Regions from separate parts of the Franconibacter pulveris genome, predicted to be linked through region 2. Evidence: predicted binding sites of a transcription regulator. Region 2 holds the regulator's gene; the other holds the start of a gene.

Region 1 (3,425 bases), 480 kb from region 2:
GTGACCCAGGAACAGCTTGCCGCGATCCTGCAGACCGAACAGCGCGAACGCTACCGCTTTACCCTGACCGTTGGAGATCAGCACGCCGTTGTTGCGCTGGCCCACTTCGCCCGGACGAACGTCGTCGTAATGGCTGAAGGTGGAGTAGAGCAGACCAGTACCGGAGGTCATGGTCATGAACTCAGAACGGAAGCCAATCAGGCCGCGGCTTGGGATCACGTAGTCAAGACGTACGCGGCCTTTGCCATCCGGATTCATGTTTTTCAGATCGCCTTTACGCTCGCCCAGAGCCTGCATGACAGAACCCTGATGCTGCTCTTCAACATCCAGCGTTACGTTCTCGAACGGCTCTTGTTTACGGCCGTCGATTTCGCGGAAGATAACTTTCGGACGGGAAACCGCCAGTTCGAAACCTTCACGACGCATGTTTTCGATAAGCACGGAGAGGTGCAGTTCACCGCGACCAGAAACGCGGAACGCATCAGCGTCTTCGGTCTCTTCAACGCGCAGCGCAACGTTGTGCACCAGCTCTTTGTTCAGGCGGTCCAGGATCTGGCGAGAGGTAACGTATTTACCTTCTTTACCACAGAACGGCGAGGTGTTGACGTTGAAGAACATGGTTACGGTCGGCTCGTCGACAGACAGGGCCGGCAGCGCTTCGACATTCTGCGGATCGCAGATGGTGTCGGAGATGTTCAGTTCGCCAAGGCCGGTAATCGCGATGATATCGCCCGCTTCCGCGAGATCGGTATCGATACGCTCCAGGCCCAGGTGACCCAGCACTTTGCCCACTTTACCGTTGCGAGTTTTACCTTCGCTGTCGATAACGGTGACTTGCTGGTTCGGCTTCACTTTACCGCGCTTGATGCGACCGATGCCGATAACGCCCAGGTAGTTGTTGTAATCAAGCTGGGAGATCTGCATCTGCAGCGGGCCGTCAAGGTCCACGTCCGGCGCCGGAACATGGTCGACAATCGCCTGGTACAGCGGGGTCATGTCGTCAGCCATGTTTTCATGGTCCATACCTGCGATGCCGTTCAGCGCGGAAGCGTAAACGATCGGGAAGTCCAGCTGCTCGTCGGTAGCGTCCAGGTTTACGAACAGGTCGAAGACCTGATCGACAACCCAGTCAGGACGCGCGCCCGGACGGTCGACTTTGTTGATAACGACGATAGGCTTCAGGCCATGGGCAAATGCTTTCTTGGTCACGAAGCGCGTTTGCGGCATTGGGCCGTCAAAAGCGTCAACCACCAGCAGCACGGAGTCAACCATGGACATGACACGCTCTACTTCACCCCCGAAGTCGGCGTGCCCTGGGGTATCAACGATGTTGATACGGTAATCATTCCATTTGATGGCAGTGTTTTTCGCGAGGATGGTAATCCCACGCTCTTTCTCCAAATCGTTGGAGTCCATCACACGCTCTTGTGCTTCAGTACGCTCGTCGAACGTACCGGATTGCTGGAGCAGTTTGTCAACCAGGGTAGTTTTACCGTGGTCAACGTGCGCAATGATGGCGATGTTACGCAGATTTTCGATCACAACTTTGCCTCAGGCATTAGAAATAGCGCGTTATTGTACACGTATTAATCGAAGGACTAAACAGGATCACAGACTTCCTTCCCAAACAAGTTTAGCTGCCGGGCTTTGTGATCGCTTTCACGGAGCGATAAAAGGGAGACATAACGCAAATTGCACCAACACAGTGCTTTATTTTTACATGCAAGCACTATATTGGTGCAATTTATCCACAATGGTGCATCCCTTTTGCACTATGGTGCGCATCATAGCGCCTTTTGCAGGCATTTTAAAAGTTGGCACACTTTTCGCTTTATCTTAGTCATGGCGCCAATGCCTTTTTTAAGCAGTATTTGAAGACCTCGTTACCACGACGACAATGACAAATCCGGGAGAGTTAAGTATGTCCGCTGAACACGTTTTGACGATGCTGAACGAGCATGAGGTGAAGTTTGTCGATCTGCGCTTCACCGATACCAAAGGTAAAGAACAGCACGTCACTATCCCTGCTCACCAGGTAAACGCCGAATTCTTTGAAGAAGGCAAAATGTTTGATGGCTCTTCCATCGGTGGCTGGAAAGGCATTAACGAATCCGACATGGTGCTGATGCCGGACGCCTCCACCGCTGTCATTGACCCGTTCTATGAAGAGCCGACGCTTATCATTCGTTGCGACATCCTGGAACCGGGCACCCTGCAAGGCTATGACCGCGACCCGCGCTCCATCGCGAAACGCGCTGAAGAATACCTGCGCTCTACCGGCATCGCGGACACCGTGCTGTTCGGGCCGGAACCGGAATTCTTCCTGTTTGACGATATTCGCTTCGGCAGCTCAATTTCTGGTTCTCACGTGGCTATCGACGATATCGAAGGCGCGTGGAACTCCTCCACCAAATACGAAGGTGGCAACAAAGGTCACCGTCCGGGCGTGAAAGGCGGTTACTTCCCGGTTCCGCCAGTCGACTCTTCGCAGGACATCCGTTCCGTGATGTGTCTGACCATGGAAGAGATGGGCCTTGTTGTTGAAGCTCACCACCACGAAGTCGCAACTGCTGGCCAGAACGAAGTGGCAACCCGCTTCAACACCATGACCAAAAAAGCGGACGAAATTCAGATCTACAAATACGTCGTGCACAACGTGGCTCACCGCTTCGGCAAAACCGCGACTTTCATGCCGAAACCGATGTTCGGCGACAACGGCTCCGGCATGCACTGCCACATGTCTCTGTCCAAGAACGGCACCAACCTGTTCTCTGGCGACAAATATGCGGGTCTGTCTGAGCAGGCGCTTTACTACATCGGCGGCGTAATCAAACACGCTAAAGCGATCAACGCCCTGTCCAACCCGACCACCAACTCTTATAAGCGTCTGGTTCCGGGTTACGAAGCGCCGGTTATGCTGGCTTACTCCGCGCGTAACCGCTCCGCTTCTATCCGTATTCCGGTGGTGGCTTCTCCGAAAGCGCGTCGTATCGAAGTCCGCTTCCCGGACCCGGCGGCTAACCCGTACCTGTGCTTCGCCGCGCTGCTGATGGCGGGTCTGGATGGTATTAAGAACAAAATCCACCCGGGCGAAGCAATGGACAAAAACCTCTACGATCTGCCGCCGGAAGAAGCGAAAGAGATCCCGCAGGTTGCTGGCTCTCTGGAAGAAGCCCTGCAGGCGCTGGATCAGGACCGCGAGTTCCTGACCGCAGGCGGCGTATTCACCGACGATGCCATCGATGCGTACATCGCGCTGCGTATCGAAGAGAACGACCGTGTTCGCATGACGCCGCACCCGGTAGAGTTCGAACTGTATTACAGCGTTTAATCCGAAGTCATTTTTTGTTGCCGTGGAAACTTTCAGCCCATCTTCGGATGGGCTTTTTTCTCCATGCTGGCGCTGTTTTCAGGCGATTTTATGT
Region 2 (3,425 bases):
CTCCCAGGCGCCAGCGCAGAAAAAGAGCAACTAACTTCTTATGGCAACATTAATCGCGAAAAACCTCGCTAAAGCATACAAAGGCCGACGCGTCGTTGAAGATGTCAGCCTGACGGTGAAATCGGGCGAAATCGTCGGCCTGCTCGGCCCGAACGGCGCCGGTAAAACCACCACGTTCTACATGGTCGTCGGCATTGTGCCGCGCGATGCCGGCAATATCATAATTGATGAAGAGGATATCAGCCTGCTGCCGCTGCACGCCCGCGCCCGCCGCGGTATTGGTTATCTGCCGCAGGAAGCCTCTATCTTTCGCCGTCTGAGCGTGTACGACAACCTGATGGCGGTACTGCAGATCCGCGACGATCTCAGCAGCGAGCAGCGCGAAGATCGCGCGAAAGAGCTGATGGAAGAGTTTCATATCGATCATCTGCGCAACAGCCTCGGCCAGGCGCTTTCCGGCGGTGAACGTCGCCGTGTGGAGATCGCCCGCGCGCTGGCCGCCAACCCGAAATTCATCCTGCTCGACGAACCTTTCGCCGGGGTAGACCCTATTTCTGTTATCGACATCAAGCGCATCATTGAACACCTGCGCGACAGCGGCCTGGGCGTTCTCATCACCGACCACAACGTCCGTGAAACGCTGGCCGTTTGTGAACGCGCTTATATCGTCAGCCAGGGGCACCTTATCGCCCACGGCACGCCCGATGAGATCCTGCAAGACGAGCAAGTTAAGCGCGTCTATCTTGGGGAAGAGTTCAGACTCTGATAGGGTAGAGCAACGGACAGCGAGCCCGCGCCATCGTATTCCGGCGTCGCGCCCTGCCAGGACAGGTATACTAATACTTATCACCTGAGGAAATTTGCTCTGAATATGAAGCAAGGTTTGCAACTTAGGCTTAGCCAACAACTTGCCATGACGCCCCAGTTGCAACAGGCCATCCGCCTGTTGCAGTTGTCGACGCTGGAACTGCAGCAAGAACTTCAGCAAGCGCTGGAAAATAACCCACTGCTTGAGCAAACCGAATTTCATGATGAGATAGCCACTCAGGAAGCGCAAAGCAGCGAAGGGCTGGATACCGCCGAAGCGCTCGAACAAAAAGAGATGCCGGAAGAGTTACCGCTCGACGCCAGCTGGGACGAGATCTATACGGCAGGCACCCCCTCCGGCAACGGCGTGGATTATCAGGATGATGAGCTGCCTGTTTATCAGGGTGAAACCACCCAGTCGCTGCAGGATTACCTGATGTGGCAGGTTGAGCTGACCCCCTTCTCCGATACCGACCGCGCCATCGCCACGTCGATTGTCGACGCCGTCGATGAAACCGGTTATCTCACCGTCGCGCTGGAAGATATCCTGGAAAGCATGGGCGATGAGGAGATAAGTCTCGACGAAGTGGAGGCGGTATTAAAGCGGGTGCAGCGCTTTGACCCTGTCGGCGTGGCGGCGCGCGATCTGCGCGACTGTCTGCTGGTGCAGCTTTCGCAGTTTTCCAGAGAGACGCCATGGATTGAAGAGGCTCGTCTTATCATCAGCAACCATCTTGATTTGCTGGCGAACCACGACTTCCGCAGCCTGATGCGGGTCACCCGGCTGAAAGAAGAGGTGCTGAAAGAGGCGGTCGCGCTGATACAGTCGCTCGACCCGCGTCCCGGCCAGTCGATTCAGACCGGCGAGCCGGAATATGTCATACCGGATGTGCTGGTGCGTAAGCATAACGGTCGCTGGACGGTAGAGCTTAATGCCGACAGCATTCCGCGTCTTAAAATTAACCAACAATACGCCGCGATGTGCACTACCGCGCGCAATGAGTCCGACAGCCAGTTTATTCGCAGCAATTTGCAGGAAGCGAAATGGCTGATTAAAAGCCTGGAGAGCCGCAACGATACGCTGCTTCGCGTAAGCCGCTGTATCGTCGAGCAACAGCAGGCTTTTTTTGACAAGGGCGAAGAGTACATGAAGCCGATGGTGTTGGCGGACATCGCCCAGGCGGTAGAGATGCACGAATCAACTATCTCCCGCGTCACAACGCAAAAATATCTGCACAGCCCGCGAGGCATTTTTGAACTGAAGTATTTCTTCTCCAGCCATGTAAATACGGAGGGCGGCGGCGAAGCCTCATCCACCGCCATCCGCGCGCTGGTGAAGAAATTAATAGCCGCGGAAAATCCCGCGAAGCCGCTGAGCGACAGTAAGCTGACATCCATGCTGTCCGATCAGGGCATCATGGTGGCCCGCCGTACTGTGGCGAAGTATCGAGAGTCTTTATCTATTCCGCCGTCTAATCAGCGCAAGCAGCTGGTTTGACTCAACCGATAAGGAAGACACTATGCAGCTCAACATTACTGGACATAACGTCGAAATCACTGATTCCCTTCGTGAATTTGTGAACACGAAGTTCGCTAAGCTGGAGCAGTACTTCGAAAGGATTAACCAGGTTTACATAGTGCTGAAAGTGGAGAAAGTCACTCACATCTCGGACGCCACGTTGCACGTTAACGGCGGCGAGCTTCATGCCAGTGCGGAAGGTCAGGATATGTACGCCGCCATCGACGGTTTAATTGATAAACTGGCGCGGCAACTTACTAAACATAAAGATAAACTGAAACAACACTGATTGTCCGGGCGTTTAGCTGATGTATTAACGGCTCGTTATTCACCGAATAGCGGGCCGTTAGCACAGAGAATGCTTAGGTGAACTTATGATGAATAATGATTCCGCTCTGCAACTGAGCAATGTCCTGAACCAGGAATGTACCCGAAGCGGGGTGCATTGCCAGAGTAAAAAACGCGCACTGGAAATCATCAGTGAACTGGCCGCGAAGCAGCTTAGTCTGCCGCCGCAGGTGGTGTTTGAAGCCATTCTCACGCGCGAGCGAATGGGCAGTACCGGCATCGGCAACGGCATCGCCATTCCGCATGGTAAGCTTGAAGAAGATACCCTGCGCGCCGTAGGCGTATTCGTACAACTGGAAACGCCTATTGCTTTTGACGCTATCGACAATCAGCCGGTTGATCTGCTCTTCGCCCTGCTGGTGCCGGCCGATCAGACCAAAACGCATTTGCATACGCTCTCGCTCGTGGCAAGGCGGCTGGCGGATAAAACGATCTGTCGTCGTCTGCGCGCGGCGCAAAGCGATGAAGAGCTTTATCAAATCATCACCGAAGGCGGCGATGAGAGCGAATAACGGGCTGCAAAGCTCGATAAGAGGGGCGCTTGCCGCCCATATTGACCCAGGGAGAGACTGGAGATGGTGCTGATGATCGTCAGCGGGCGTTCGGGCTCCGGAAAATCGGTAGCTCTGCGCGCGCTGGAAGACATGGGATTCTACTGCGTGGATAACCTGCCGGTAGTGCTGCTGCCTGAGCTGGCGCGGACGCTGGCGGACAGACAGATTTCCGCCGCCATCAGTATCGACGTGCGCAA

Evidence for each region. The regulator sigma-54, encoded in region 2, starts transcription at its own class of promoters, with help from an activator protein. The targets are predictions, from matches to a motif close to GTTGGCACANNTTTCGCTNT.
Region 1: glnA (glutamate--ammonia ligase) is a predicted target of sigma-54. The motif match lies at 1,814-1,833, and genes of this name have one in related genera.

The regions. Positions count from the first base shown of each region.
Region 1 is NZ_CM165555.1:4,605,466-4,608,890, forward strand. It holds gene typA (ribosome-dependent GTPase TypA) at 1-1,542, opposite strand, end outside; gene glnA (glutamate--ammonia ligase) at 1,922-3,331, shown strand.
Region 2 is NZ_CM165555.1:4,129,414-4,132,838, forward strand. It holds gene lptA (lipopolysaccharide ABC transporter substrate-binding protein LptA) at 1-34, shown strand, start outside; gene lptB (LPS export ABC transporter ATP-binding protein) at 41-766, shown strand; gene rpoN (RNA polymerase factor sigma-54) at 872-2,305, shown strand; gene hpf (ribosome hibernation promoting factor) at 2,328-2,615, shown strand; gene ptsN (PTS IIA-like nitrogen regulatory protein PtsN) at 2,701-3,186, shown strand; gene rapZ (RNase adapter RapZ) at 3,250-3,425, shown strand, end outside.